Linked DNA regions of Draconibacterium halophilum. The protein of the gene in region 1 binds, or shares a complex with, the protein of each later gene. Links are inferred from orthologs where the notes say so. Each region holds a gene or a part of one and is shown in the gene's direction. Other genes may lie near its edges. The genes, in order: G0Q07_RS04210, rplA and rplL.

Region 1 (6,979 bases):
AAATCTTCAAATCCTGTTTTAAAAGAAAAAGCTTTTAGCAGGAACTATACAGCACAGTCGGATGTGATGACTGTACATGGAACAATAAACAAAACTGCTTTAATGTTGCTACTGGTAATTGCCGGTGCGGTATTTACCTGGAACAAATTTTTCGATGCCGGTGCAACTACCCTCGAAGGAGGTTTGGCAGCAGTTGGCCCTTGGTTGGCAATTGGCGGAATTGGTGGTTTTATTACCGTTTTAGTTACCGTTTTTCGCCCTCAGAGTTCGGGAATATCTGCACCGATATATGCTGTGTTTCAAGGCCTGTTTTTAGGTGGAATATCGGCCCTTTTCGAGGCGCAGTATTCTAATATTGTGATGCGTGCCGTAATGCTTACACTCGCCGTTTTTATGATGATGTTGTTTTTGTATCGCTCGGGAATCATTAAGGTTACAAAAAGATTTATGATGGGTGTTATGGCAGCCACAGCAGGTATTGCCTTGGTTTACTTTGTCAGTTTTATTGCCGGTATGTTTGGTGCCCAAATGTCATTTCTGCATGGTAATTCTAATCTCAGCATCGGAATTAGCCTGGTTGTTGTTGCCGTTGCGGCATTAAATCTGGTGCTCGATTTTTCATTTATCGAACGTGCTTCAGAATCCGGCGCTCCAAAATATATGGAATGGTACGGAGCATTTGGTTTAATGGTAACGCTCATCTGGTTATACCTTGAAATTTTGCGTTTGCTATCGAAATTAGCCAGCCGAAATTAAAATATATCAACTTTAAAAAAGAGGATTTATGCTGAATGAAAGGGTAAGTCCTTTTTTGTTTTTAATGCTGAAGTATTATTTTCGAATATTGTTCAACCATAAACCAGAATGGAATGGAGCTTATTCAGGTTACCGGTAAACACCTGGTAGACGATTTTCATAAAGTACCGAAAGTAATTTACAAAAAGGATAGAAACTGGATCCCCCAGCTTCGGGCGATGATCGAAAATACGTTTGATCCGGCAAAGAACAGCCGTTTTCAGAAAGGCGATGCCCGGCGATGGATTCTAAAAAGTGACGAGAAGCTAATTGGAAGGATTGCCGCATTTTATGACGATGATTATTCCTCGAGCTACGATCAGCCAACAGGCTGTTGTGGTTTTTTCGAGTGTGTAAACAACGAGCGCGCTGCTTTTAAACTGTTCAATGTGGCTTACGAGTGGCTAAAAGAAAATGGGATGGAAGCTATGGATGGCCCGGTAAATTTCGATGAGAATTTCTTTTTCTGGGGATTGCTAAAAGACGGATTTCGGCCGCAAACGTTTGGAATGAATTACAATCCGCCCTACTACAATGATTTATTCGCCACCTACGGTTTTAAAACCTATTACGAACAGTACAGCTATTCGTTAGACATAACGAACCCTGATTTGCCCGATCGTTTCTGGAAAATTGCAGAATGGGTGGCAAAAAAGCCGGGCTATTCTTTCGAGCACTTTTCTTTAAAAAATCAGGATAAATACCTTCGCGACTTTATTGAGATTCATGAAAAAGCCTGGGGGAATCACAGTAACTATAAACCAATTGAATTTAAGCTGTTGAAAGATCTTTTGGCGAGCGCAAAAGTTATTTTAGATGAGGAATTTATTTGGTATGCATACCACAACGGAAAACCCATTGCCTTTTTTATGCAGGTACTTGATTTGAACCAAATTATTAAAAAGCTAAAAACAGGGAAACTGAGCTTTTGGGACGGAATTAAACTGCTGTATTTAAAAAAACGAAAAACAATCACTCGCTGCCGGGTTATTGTTTTGGGGGTGGTTCCGGGCTACCAGGGTAAAGGAATTGAATCAGCTATTTTTTATCATCTGAAGAAAGTGCTGTTACGGAAATCGTGGTACAATGATATGGAAATGAGTTGGATTGGAGACTTTAATCCAAAGATGATTGCCATGTTTAAAGCGTTTGGAGCTGACCAAACACAAACGCACTCTACACTGCGTTATTTGTTCGACCGGGAAAAAGAATTTGTACGGGCTCCGATTATTGATTAAAATTAGTTCTTATTGTAGTTTTTTAAATTATAATTGCCACAAAATTAAAGAATGCAGTTACTAGAAGTTGTAGACAAACGGACAAAAAAACAATTTCACCAGGTACCGAACATCATTTATAAGAATGATCCGAACTGGGCCGCTCCTTTGCAGGGGATGGTTGAAGGAATTTTCGATCCAAAAAAGAATAAGACTTTTCGCAATGGGAAAGCCATTCGCTGGGTTTTGGTTGACGACAATGACAATTTAATTGGCCGGATTGCTGCATTTATAAATTTCAACCTCGCAAAAACATACGAGCAACCAACAGGTGGCTGTGGTTTTTTCGAGTGTATTGATGATCAGGAAGCAGCAAATTTACTATTCAAAGCGGCTGCCGATTGGAATACGGAAAATGGTATGGAAGCCATGGACGGGCCGATAAATTTTGGCGAGAATTACGTAAACTGGGGCTTGCTGGTTGATGGATTTATGCCACAGGGATTTGGCATGCCCTATAATCCAAAATATTACGAAAAGCTTTTTCGCGAGTTTGGTTTCGAGGTTTATTTCGAGCAGTATTCTTTTCACCTCGATTATACCGTTCCGTTTCCCGAACGTTTTTGGAAAATTGCCGGCTGGGTAGCTAAAAAACCACAATATCAGTTTAAACATTTCGATTTTAAACAGGCTCATAAGTTTGTGAAAGATTTCTGTACGGTTTATGATGCAGCCTGGTCGTTTCACGAACATTACAAACCGCTTGATCCGGACGATCTTCACGATTTTCTGACAGAGTCGAAAGCGATTCTCGACCCCGAGATGATCTGGTATGCGTACGCTGATGGTAGGCCGATTGCTGTGTTTGTGATGATTCCTGATATTAATCAGCTACTCATAAAACTAAATGGAAAACTGAATTTGCCGGGTATTTTAAAGTTTTTTTACTACAAAAAGAAAAAGGTAATTAACCGTACCCGAATCTTCCTGATGGGGGTAGATCCGAAATTCCAGCGAGCTGGAATTGAATCAGGGATATTCTGGCACCAGGAACAAATAATGAAAAAGAAATCGCACCAACATTATAAAGAAGTTGAATTGTCGTGGGCGGGTGATTTCAACCCGAAAATTATTGCCATATACGAGGCAACAGGCGCTAAAAAGGCCAAAACACATTACACAATGCGGTATATGTTCGACCGGAGTAAAAAGGTGACAAAAGCACCATCGATCAGTTAGGATTAACAACTTGTTTAAGAAGCAAATAAATAGAGTAAGTTTTTGGAAAGTTGCAAACTATATATATCTTTGCAGCCCGAAAATTAGAGTAGAAATATAAATTTTCGAATGGATTGCACAACGAGAGTGTAACCATTCAACAAAAAATAAAGCAAAATGAAAAAAGAAATTCATCCAAAGGAATACAGACTGGTAGCTTTTAAGGACATGTCGAACGGACATACTTTTATTACCCGCTCTACTGTTGATACAAAAGAGAAAGAAACTATCGACGGTGTTGAATACCCGATTTATAAACTGGAGATTTCAAACACTTCTCACCCGTTTTACACAGGTAAAACCAAACTTGTGGATACTGCAGGACGTGTTGATAAATTCATGAACCGTTACGGGAAACACATGGAGAATAGAAAGAAATAATTTTTCTTACAGATATAAGGAAAAGCATTCGTCGAATAGATGAGTGCTTTTTTTATTTCTAAAAGCTCAGAAATGTCTTGTTCCGGGATGTTTTTGTGCAATTTTGTCGGTTGGTTTCCCGAATTCCGGTGAACAATCCGACAATGTAAGCAGTCTGTGTAAATGGCATGGCAATTGCTTTATTGTACCCCGCACATAAAACCGGCAATGTTTTGCCCGTTCTGCGTAATTAGCGACAGAATGTCATTATAATTAATAAGAAACATGGGTAAATATAAAAATACAGCTTTTCAAAAAATGTTCGGATCGGGAATGATGGATAACGAATCAGACTTTCTTCCAATTATTGCTGATGGCGATGACAAGGATTTAAAGAATGTGGAAGTACCGTCAGTTCTTCCAATTTTGCCCTTACGTAATACCGTTTTGTTTCCGGGGGTGGTTTTACCAATTACCGTTGGTCGCGAGCGATCGTTAAAATTAATTCGCGATGTAAACCAGGGAAGCAAATTACTGGGTACCGTTGCGCAAAAGGATTATACGATTGACAAGCCCGAAGCAAGCGACTTGTACGGAATAGGTACGGTGGCCGAAATTATGAAGGTGTTGGAAATGCCCGACGGATCGACTTCTGTAATTATTCAGGGAAAACGACGATTTCGAATTAATGAGTTTGTAGACGAAGATCCTTATTTTAAAGCATCGGTTGAACCGTTGACTGATATTACTCCTGAGGACGACAATGAGTTTAATGCCATTGTTGGATCGTTGAAAGACTTGTCGATAAAAGTTGCGCAGTTTTCGGCCAATGTGCCGCCCGAAGCAACTTTTGCCGTTAAAAATATCGAGAATTCAACTTTTCTGATCAACTTTATTTGTTCGAATACCGACATAAATGTTGACGATAAACAAAAGCTGCTGGAGATTGGAAGCCTGAAAGAACGTGGAGTGCAAGCCATTAGCTTTTTGGTGAAGGAAGTGCAGATGCTGGAGTTGAAACAGGATATTCAGAAAAAGGTGAAAACCGACATGGACAAGCAGCAACGCGATTTCATGTTGAACCAGCAAATGAAAACCATTCAGGACGAGCTGGGAGGTAATCCGGTAGAACAAGAAATAAATGCTTTAAAAGAAAAGGCAAAAGAGAAAAAGTGGAACAAAGATGTGGATGAATTTTTTCATCGCGAGGTGGAAAAACTGGGCCGATTGAATCCGGCAGCCGGCGAATATTCGGTACAGTTCACTTTCTGTCAGACTTTGCTCGATTTGCCCTGGAACGAATATACCAAAGATAATTTCGACCTGAAACATGCCAACAAAGTGTTGGATGAAGATCATTACGGTCTGGAGAAAGTGAAAGAACGTATGCTTGAGCACCTGGCCGTGTTGAAATTAAAAAACGATATGAAAGCGCCGATTCTTTGTTTATACGGCCCTCCGGGAGTTGGAAAAACATCGCTGGGGAAATCGGTTGCACGCGCTTTAGGGCGAAAATATGCACGAATGAGTTTAGGTGGGTTGCACGATGAATCAGAGATTCGCGGACACCGTAAAACGTATATCGGTGCAATGCCGGGGCGTATTATACAAAACGTAAAAAAGGCAAAATCATCGAATCCGGTGTTTATTCTGGATGAGATCGATAAAGTGTCGAAGCACTTTCATGGCGATCCGGCTTCAGCGCTGCTTGAAGTACTCGACCCGGAACAAAACGGCGAATTTCATGATAACTACATCGAACAGGATTACGACCTGTCGAAAGTAATGTTTATTGCTACAGCCAACTCACTGAGCACAATTGCACCACCATTGCGCGATCGATTGGAGTTGATTGAGGTGAGTGGTTATCTTGTAGAGGAAAAGGTAGAGATTGCAAAACGTCACCTGATTCCAAAACAGTTGGAGAATCATGGTTTAACGAAAGGGGATATTACTTTTCCTAAAGAGGTTATCGAGTTGATTATTGATGGCTACACCCGCGAAAGTGGTGTGCGTGAACTGGACAAAAAGCTGGCGAAAGTTGTTCGTCGGATTGCTAAAAAAATTGCTTTTGAGGAAACCTACAATAAAAAGCTGACCAAAACTGATGTGCGCGAATACCTTGGTGTAACCGAGTATTCAAAGGAAAAGTACCAGGGAAATCACTTTGCCGGTGTTGTAACCGGTTTGGCCTGGACTGCTGTAGGTGGCGAGATACTATTTGTGGAAACCAGCCTGAGCAAAGGAAAAGGAGCGTTAACGCTTACCGGAAACCTGGGCGATGTAATGAAAGAATCGGCAATGTTGGCACACGAGTATTTAAAATCGCATGCTTTCGAATTGAATTTAAAACCCGAGGTATTCGAGAAATGGAATGTGCATGTACACGTGCCCGAAGGCGCTATACCAAAAGATGGTCCGTCGGCCGGAGTGACAATGGTAACATCGCTGGCATCGGCATTTACACAACGTAAAGTCAAGAAAAACCTGGCAATGACTGGAGAGATAACCTTGCGCGGAAAGGTACTTCCTGTTGGAGGTATTAAGGAGAAAATTCTTGCTGCAAAACGTGCCGGAATTACTGAGATTATTCTTTCAGAACAAAACAAGAAAAATCTCGAAGATATTAAAGAGGCTTACATTAAAGGCTTGAAGTTCCACTTTGTAAATACCATTATGGATGTGCTGGATATTGCACTGCTAAAGGCTAAAGTGGATAAGCCGATGAAAATTGAGTAAATTTGGAAGAATCAAGAATAAAAAACGGGCTGCTATTTCAAAATAGCAGCCCGTTTTAATTTTTTTACTAAAAGAATCCCAGTTCCAGCCGGGCTTCTTCGCTCATCATCGATTTATCCCATGGTGGTTCGAACGTTAATTCTACATCAACTTTTTCTACACCGTCAACCGATTGAGCAGCTTGCGTAATATCATCTACCAAAATATCAACCACCGGACAGCCCGGTGCAGTAAGTGTCATTAATATATTGGCCTGGTTATTTTCGTCGATATCAACATTGTAAATCAGTCCCAGGTCGTATACGTTTACCGGAATCTCCGGGTCGTAAACCTCTTTCAGGTTATTTATTATTAAGTCTATTCTTTTATCCATTTCGTATCCTCCTTATCCTGCAATCTTGCTATAAGCAACAGCATATAAACGAATTTGTTTTACCATGGCCAACAGTCCATTTGAACGGGTAGGCGACAGGTGTTGTTTTAATCCCAGATCGTCGATGAAATGCAGCTCTGTTTCAAGCAATTCTTTTGGTGTACGCCCCGAAACAACACGAAGTAACAGCGCTACCAAACCTTTTACAATAACGGCA
Region 2 (4,714 bases), 3.3 Mb from region 1 along the record:
TATTCGGTTGTTTGGGAAAAAGTTGTAATTTTGCACGGCATTTTGCCAGTAGACAATAAGCGGGAATAGCTCAGTTGATAGAGCATTAGCCTTCCAAGCTAAGGGTCGCGGGTTTGAGTCCCGTTTCCCGCTCAGAACAGAGATTGGAATTTTGAATAAGTAATTGTTCATAATTCCCGTCTCTTTGTGTGTTTTAGGCCGGAGTAGCTCAGGGGTAGAGCGCATCCTTGGTAAGGATGAGGTCACGAGTTCAATTCTCGTCTTTGGCTCAGATGATTTAAAAGATAATAAATTAAAATTTTGCAATTATGGCTAAAGAACATTTTAACAGGGACAAGGACCATGTAAACATTGGTACTATTGGCCACGTTGATCATGGTAAAACTACCTTGACAGCCGCTATTACTACAGTTTTAGCAAAAAAAGGCTTTTGTGAAATAAAAGCATTTGATCAAATTGACAACGCTCCTGAGGAGAAAGAAAGGGGTATTACAATTAACACGGCTCACGTTGAGTATGAAACAGCTACGCGTCACTATGCACACGTTGACTGTCCTGGTCACGCTGACTACGTGAAGAATATGGTAACTGGTGCTGCCCAGATGGACGGTGCTATTATCGTTGTTGCGGCTACTGATGGTCCTATGCCACAGACTCGCGAGCACATCCTTCTTGCACGTCAGGTAAACGTTCCTCGTTTGGTTGTATTCATGAACAAAGTGGATATGGTTGACGATGAAGAGTTATTAGAGCTTGTAGAAATGGAAATTCGCGAGTTGTTAGACTTCTACGAATTCGACGGTGATAACACACCTGTTGTACAAGGTTCTGCTCTTGGTGGATTGAACGGTGAGCCAGAATGGGAAGAAAAAATTCTGGAATTGATGGACGCTTGCGATACTTGGATTCCACTTCCTCCACGTGATGTTGATAAACCATTCTTGATGCCTGTTGAGGACGTATTCTCAATTACAGGTCGTGGTACTGTTGCTACAGGTCGTATCGAAACTGGTGTTATTCACACAGGTGACGAGATGCAGTTGATCGGTCTTGGAGCTGAAGGTCGTAAGACAGTTTGTACTGGTGTTGAGATGTTTCGTAAGATTTTGGACGACGGTATGGCAGGTGACAACGTAGGTTTGTTGTTGCGTGGTGTAGACAAGAAAGAAATTAAACGCGGACAGATTTTGGCAAAACCTGGTTCAATCACTCCTCACAACAAATTCAAAGCTGAGGTTTACGTATTGAAAAAAGAAGAAGGTGGACGTCACACTCCATTCCATAACAAATACCGTCCTCAATTCTACTTACGTACATTAGACGTAACTGGTGAGATTCACCTGGAAGAAGGTCGCGAAATGGTTATGCCTGGCGATAACGTTACTATTGAAGTAGATTTGATTTACCCGGTAGCATTAAACGTAGGTCTTCGTTTCGCAATTCGCGAAGGAGGACGTACCGTAGGTGCTGGTCAGGTAACTGAAATTCTTTAATTTTAAGATATAAGGAAATTAGAATTAATCCCGGGTTCCGGCCCGGGATTATTTTCGGTTGAAACTCGTAAATGGGGTGGTTGGATAAACAGTAAGTTCGAATCTTACCTTCCGAGCTAAATAAGTTACATTAGAATGAAACTAAAAATATATTTACAAGAGGCCTATGACGAGCTTGTGCATAAAGTTACATGGCCTACTTGGAAAGAGCTACAAAGTAGCGCCTTGGTAGTAATGATTGCTTCCTTTATAATATCATTAGTTATCTTCGTTATGGATCTGACATTCAGAAACATAATGGATTTTATTTATGGATTATTTTATTAATCAAAACCCTTAAGGCTATATGAGCGAAAATAGTAAAAAATGGTATGTTCTACGTGCTATTGGTGGCAAAGAGAAGAAGGTTAAAGAATATATCGAGAACGAAATCGCGGTAGGAGACCTCAAAGGGTATGTAGATCAGGTTTTAATACCAACCGAAAAAGTTTATCAGATCCGAAATGGTAAAAAAATCAGTAAGGAACGAAACTTTTTCCCGGGATATGTTTTAATCGAAGCTGCTTTAGTGGGTGAAGTTACACACACACTAAGGAATTTTCCTAACGTAATCGGATTCTTAGGCGACACCAAAGGTGGAGATCCGGTGCCGATGCGGCAGAGCGAGGTAAACAGGATTTTAGGTCGTGTGGATGAATTAGCAGAAACCGACGAAGAACTCAATATCCCATTTGTGGTAGGAGAAACTGTAAAAGTAATCGACGGACCATTCAACGGCTTTAACGGAACCATTGAAGAAATCAATGAGGAGAAGAAAAAGCTGCAGGTGATGGTGAAGATTTTTGGACGTAAAACTCCTTTAGAACTTAGCTTTATGCAAGTTGAAAAGGAATAGTAACGCTTTAATTTATTGTTATGGCGAAAGAAGTTGCTGGATTAATTAAATTACAGATTAAAGGTGGTGCGGCTAATCCTTCACCACCGGTGGGACCAGCATTGGGTGCCAAAGGAGTAAATATTATGCAGTTCTGTAAGCAGTTTAATGGTCGTACACAAGACCAGGCAGGGAAAGTACTTCCTGTTATTATAACTGTTTATGCAGACAAGTCTTTTGACTTCATAATCAAACAACCTCCTGTGGCGGTTCAATTATTGGAAGCGGCAAAACTGAAAAGTGGTTCACCAGAGCCTCACATTAATAAAGTGGGTTCGGTAAACTGGGAACAGGTAAAACAAATTGCCGAAGGCAAAATGTCTGACCTGAACTGTTTTACAGTTGAGTCTGCGATGAAAATGGTAGCTGGAACTGCCAGAAGTATGGGAATCACTGTTAAAGGTGCTTCACCATTCAATAACTAAAAATATCTTTTACGATGGGCAGAATTACGAAAAATCAAAAAGCGTCTTTGGATAAACTCGAAAAAGGAAAAGCTTACTCTATCGAAGAAGCATCGAAGCTGGTGAAAGAAATTACATTTACCAAATTTGATGCATCGATTGATATCGATGTAAGGCTTGGAGTTGATCCTAGAAAAGCTAACCAGATGGTTAGGGGCGTAGTTTCGTTACCCCATGGGACAGGTAAAGAGGTACGCGTTTTGGCAATGGTTACTCCTGACAAAGAGCAGGAAGCCAAAGATGCCGGAGCCGACTATGTAGGACTCGACGATTACGTTGAGAAAATAAAAGGTGGTTGGACTGATGTTGATGTAGTTATCACTATGCCTCCCGTTATGGGAAAAGTTGGGCAGTTAGGACGTATTTTAGGTCCTCGTGGTTTAATGCCAAACCCCAAAAGTGGTACGGTAACTATGGAAGTTGGAAAAGCTATCGCCGAAGTAAAACAAGGTAAGATTGATTTTAAAGTTGATAAATTTGGTATTGTTCATACTACAATCGGGAAAGTATCTTTCTCGGCTGATAAGATTAAAGACAATGCCTTAGAGTTTCTCAACACGATAAACAAACTTAAACCTGTTGCTGCGAAAGGAACCTACATTAAGAGTATCTATTTATCAAGTACCATGAGCCCTGGTATTCAAGTAGAAGCTAAGTCGTTTGCAGAATAAAAATGAGGAATTATGAAGAGTTCAGAGAAACAAGTTATTATTAATCAGTTACAAGAACAGATAGATTCATACGAGCATTTTTACCTGACGGACATACAAGGCTTAAATGCTGAAAATACCAGCGATTTAAGGAGACTATGTTTCAGCCAAGATGTAAAACTGGTTGTTGTTAAGAATACTCTACTACGAAAAGCTCTTGAGAACTCTGCTAAAGAGACTGAAGAGATTTTTGATGCGCTTAAGGGAAACACCACAGTAATGTTTTCTTCAAACGGTAATGCACCGGCTAAATTGATTAAAGACTTCGCTAAAAAGCACAAAAAGCCTGTATTAAAGGCTGCTTATGTTGAAGAGTCAATTTATATGGGAGCTGACCAATTGGAGGCATTAATTGCCGTTAAATCTAAAAACGAGCTTATTGCTGATGTTGTTGCCCTGTTACAATCACCAATGAAAACTGTTCTCGGACAGTTAGAATCTGGTGGTAATACAATTCACGGTGTTCTTGATACACTGAAAGCGAAAGAATAATTTTTTTGAAATAATATTTAAAAAGAAATAAAAATGGCAGATTTAAAACAGCTTGCAGAAGAGTTGGTAAACTTGACTGTTAAAGAGGTTAACGAATTAGCTGGTATTCTAAAAGACGAATATGGTATTGAACCAGCTGCTGCTGCAGTAGCAGTTGCAGGTCCGGCTGCAGGTGGTGGCGAAGAAGCCGCTGCTGAACAAACTGAATTTGACGTAGTTTTAAAAGCTGCAGGAGGCTCTAAGCTGGCAGTTGTTAAACTCGTTAAAGAACTAACTGGTCTTGGTCTGAAAGAAGCCAAAGCAGTTGTCGATGAAGCTCCAAAAGCGCTTAAAGAAAAAGTTTCGAAAGACGAAGCAGAAGCTTTAAAAGCACAGCTAGAAGAAGCTGGAGCAGAAGTTGAAGTAAAATAAGCAAATACCTAAGATTTAGGTTATATGGTTTAGAACCCATCGGAAGTTGGGTTCTAAACCTTTTTGTGTATTTATCTTTTATATAATTAACCTGTATAAATGCATGTCAGTACAAGCAAAAAAAGAGAGGATTAATTTTTCCTCAACACAAACCAGGTTTGATTACCCTGACTTCTTGGAAGTACAAGTTAAATCATTTAAAGATTTTTT
Region 3 (2,948 bases), 3.3 Mb from region 1 along the record:
TGGGCAGAATTACGAAAAATCAAAAAGCGTCTTTGGATAAACTCGAAAAAGGAAAAGCTTACTCTATCGAAGAAGCATCGAAGCTGGTGAAAGAAATTACATTTACCAAATTTGATGCATCGATTGATATCGATGTAAGGCTTGGAGTTGATCCTAGAAAAGCTAACCAGATGGTTAGGGGCGTAGTTTCGTTACCCCATGGGACAGGTAAAGAGGTACGCGTTTTGGCAATGGTTACTCCTGACAAAGAGCAGGAAGCCAAAGATGCCGGAGCCGACTATGTAGGACTCGACGATTACGTTGAGAAAATAAAAGGTGGTTGGACTGATGTTGATGTAGTTATCACTATGCCTCCCGTTATGGGAAAAGTTGGGCAGTTAGGACGTATTTTAGGTCCTCGTGGTTTAATGCCAAACCCCAAAAGTGGTACGGTAACTATGGAAGTTGGAAAAGCTATCGCCGAAGTAAAACAAGGTAAGATTGATTTTAAAGTTGATAAATTTGGTATTGTTCATACTACAATCGGGAAAGTATCTTTCTCGGCTGATAAGATTAAAGACAATGCCTTAGAGTTTCTCAACACGATAAACAAACTTAAACCTGTTGCTGCGAAAGGAACCTACATTAAGAGTATCTATTTATCAAGTACCATGAGCCCTGGTATTCAAGTAGAAGCTAAGTCGTTTGCAGAATAAAAATGAGGAATTATGAAGAGTTCAGAGAAACAAGTTATTATTAATCAGTTACAAGAACAGATAGATTCATACGAGCATTTTTACCTGACGGACATACAAGGCTTAAATGCTGAAAATACCAGCGATTTAAGGAGACTATGTTTCAGCCAAGATGTAAAACTGGTTGTTGTTAAGAATACTCTACTACGAAAAGCTCTTGAGAACTCTGCTAAAGAGACTGAAGAGATTTTTGATGCGCTTAAGGGAAACACCACAGTAATGTTTTCTTCAAACGGTAATGCACCGGCTAAATTGATTAAAGACTTCGCTAAAAAGCACAAAAAGCCTGTATTAAAGGCTGCTTATGTTGAAGAGTCAATTTATATGGGAGCTGACCAATTGGAGGCATTAATTGCCGTTAAATCTAAAAACGAGCTTATTGCTGATGTTGTTGCCCTGTTACAATCACCAATGAAAACTGTTCTCGGACAGTTAGAATCTGGTGGTAATACAATTCACGGTGTTCTTGATACACTGAAAGCGAAAGAATAATTTTTTTGAAATAATATTTAAAAAGAAATAAAAATGGCAGATTTAAAACAGCTTGCAGAAGAGTTGGTAAACTTGACTGTTAAAGAGGTTAACGAATTAGCTGGTATTCTAAAAGACGAATATGGTATTGAACCAGCTGCTGCTGCAGTAGCAGTTGCAGGTCCGGCTGCAGGTGGTGGCGAAGAAGCCGCTGCTGAACAAACTGAATTTGACGTAGTTTTAAAAGCTGCAGGAGGCTCTAAGCTGGCAGTTGTTAAACTCGTTAAAGAACTAACTGGTCTTGGTCTGAAAGAAGCCAAAGCAGTTGTCGATGAAGCTCCAAAAGCGCTTAAAGAAAAAGTTTCGAAAGACGAAGCAGAAGCTTTAAAAGCACAGCTAGAAGAAGCTGGAGCAGAAGTTGAAGTAAAATAAGCAAATACCTAAGATTTAGGTTATATGGTTTAGAACCCATCGGAAGTTGGGTTCTAAACCTTTTTGTGTATTTATCTTTTATATAATTAACCTGTATAAATGCATGTCAGTACAAGCAAAAAAAGAGAGGATTAATTTTTCCTCAACACAAACCAGGTTTGATTACCCTGACTTCTTGGAAGTACAAGTTAAATCATTTAAAGATTTTTTTCAGTTAAAAACCACGCCTGACAAAAGGAAAATCGAGGGTTTATACAGAGTTTTTGAAGAAAATTTTCCAATTTCGGATACTCGAAATAATTTCGTATTGGAATTTATCGACTATCAGGTCGATCCTCCTCGATACTCTATAGACGAGTGTATAGAACGTGGTTTAACTTTTAGCGTACCGCTAAAAGCAAAATTGAAACTCTATTGTACCGATCCGGAACACGAAGATTTTGACACCGTGATTCAGGATGTATATTTAGGAACTGTGCCATACATGACCGACAGAGGTACCTTTATTATAAATGGTGCCGAGCGGGTTATCGTTTCTCAGTTGCACAGATCTCCGGGTGTATTCTTTGGTCAAAGTTTACATGCCAACGGTACAAAACTATATTCAGCACGTGTCATTCCTTTTAAAGGATCGTGGATTGAATTTGCTACCGACATCAACAGTGTGATGTTTGCATACATCGACAGGAAAAAGAAATTACCTGTAACCACATTATTGCGTGCTATTGGCTACGAAAGCGATAAAGATGTACTGGAAATATTCGATCTGGCAGACGAAGTAAAAGTTTCTAAGTCAGGTTTAAAGAAAGTAATAGGTAGAAAACTAGCAGCCCGTGTATTGAAATCGTGGGTTGAAGATTTTGTTGATGAAGATACCGGTGAAGTTGTATCGATCGAGCGTAACGAAGTAATTATTGATCGTGAAACAGACATTGAAGAAAGTCATATTGAAGAAATTCTTGAATCGGGTGTAAAAACCATTCTGTTACATAAAGAAGATCAAAACCAGCAAGACTTTGCTATTATTTACAACACGCTTCAAAAAGATCCATGTAACTCGGAAAAAGAAGCTGTTCTTCATATCTACCGTCAGTTGCGTAACGCAGAACCGCCCGATGAAGCGACTGCTCGCGACGTTATTGATAAACTGTTCTTCTCGGATAAGAGATACGACCTTGGAGAAGTTGGTCGTTACAGAATCAATAAAAAATTAGGAATTGATCTGGACACGGAAAACCGTGTACTAACAAAAGTCGACATCATTGAGATTATCAAGAATCTGATTCAGTTGGTAAACTCAAAAACCGATGT

The links.
Region 2: G0Q07_RS04210 (region 1) and rplA share a complex: the UniProt entries of both Escherichia coli proteins name them as parts of the 50S ribosomal subunit. The link is inferred for Draconibacterium halophilum from one-to-one orthologs.
Region 3: G0Q07_RS04210 (region 1) and rplL share a complex: the UniProt entries of both Escherichia coli proteins name them as parts of the 50S ribosomal subunit. The link is inferred for Draconibacterium halophilum from one-to-one orthologs.

What each region holds. Positions count from the first base shown.
Region 1 is NZ_CP048409.1:1,041,726-1,048,704, forward strand. Bases 2,142-5,039 are described here. They hold G0Q07_RS04210 (type B 50S ribosomal protein L31), read left to right. Parts: upstream 2,142-3,407; coding sequence 3,408-3,671; downstream 3,672-5,039. Other genes in these bases: G0Q07_RS04205 (GNAT family N-acetyltransferase), read left to right, coding at 2,142-3,251; lon (endopeptidase La), read left to right, coding at 3,936-5,039. Outside these bases: G0Q07_RS04195 (Bax inhibitor-1/YccA family protein), read left to right, coding at 1-756; G0Q07_RS04200 (GNAT family N-acetyltransferase), read left to right, coding at 870-2,033; more of G0Q07_RS04205, read left to right, coding at 2,085-2,141; more of lon, read left to right, coding at 5,040-6,389; G0Q07_RS04220 (metal-sulfur cluster assembly factor), read right to left, coding at 6,457-6,762; G0Q07_RS04225 (SufE family protein), read right to left, coding at 6,775-6,979.
Region 2 is NZ_CP048409.1:4,302,946-4,307,659, reverse strand. Bases 1,820-4,714 are described here. They hold rplA (50S ribosomal protein L1), read left to right. Parts: upstream 1,820-2,866; coding sequence 2,867-3,562; downstream 3,563-4,714. Other genes in these bases: rpoB (DNA-directed RNA polymerase subunit beta), read left to right, coding at 4,608-4,714; rplL (50S ribosomal protein L7/L12), read left to right, coding at 4,127-4,504; rplJ (50S ribosomal protein L10), read left to right, coding at 3,575-4,093; rplK (50S ribosomal protein L11), read left to right, coding at 2,409-2,852; nusG (transcription termination/antitermination protein NusG), read left to right, coding at 1,840-2,388. Outside these bases: tuf (elongation factor Tu), read left to right, coding at 309-1,493; more of secE, read left to right, coding at 1,629-1,819. UniProt on the Escherichia coli protein: One of the primary rRNA binding proteins, it binds very close to the 3'-end of the 23S rRNA. Forms part of the L1 stalk. It is often not seen in high-resolution crystal structures, but can be seen in cryo_EM and 3D reconstruction models.
Region 3 is NZ_CP048409.1:4,301,845-4,304,792, reverse strand. It holds rplL (50S ribosomal protein L7/L12), read left to right. Parts: upstream 1-1,259; coding sequence 1,260-1,637; downstream 1,638-2,948. Other genes in the region: rpoB (DNA-directed RNA polymerase subunit beta), read left to right, coding at 1,741-2,948; rplJ (50S ribosomal protein L10), read left to right, coding at 708-1,226; rplA (50S ribosomal protein L1), read left to right, coding at 1-695. UniProt on the Escherichia coli protein: The binding site for several of the GTPase factors involved in protein synthesis (IF-2, EF-Tu, EF-G and RF3). Is thus essential for accurate translation.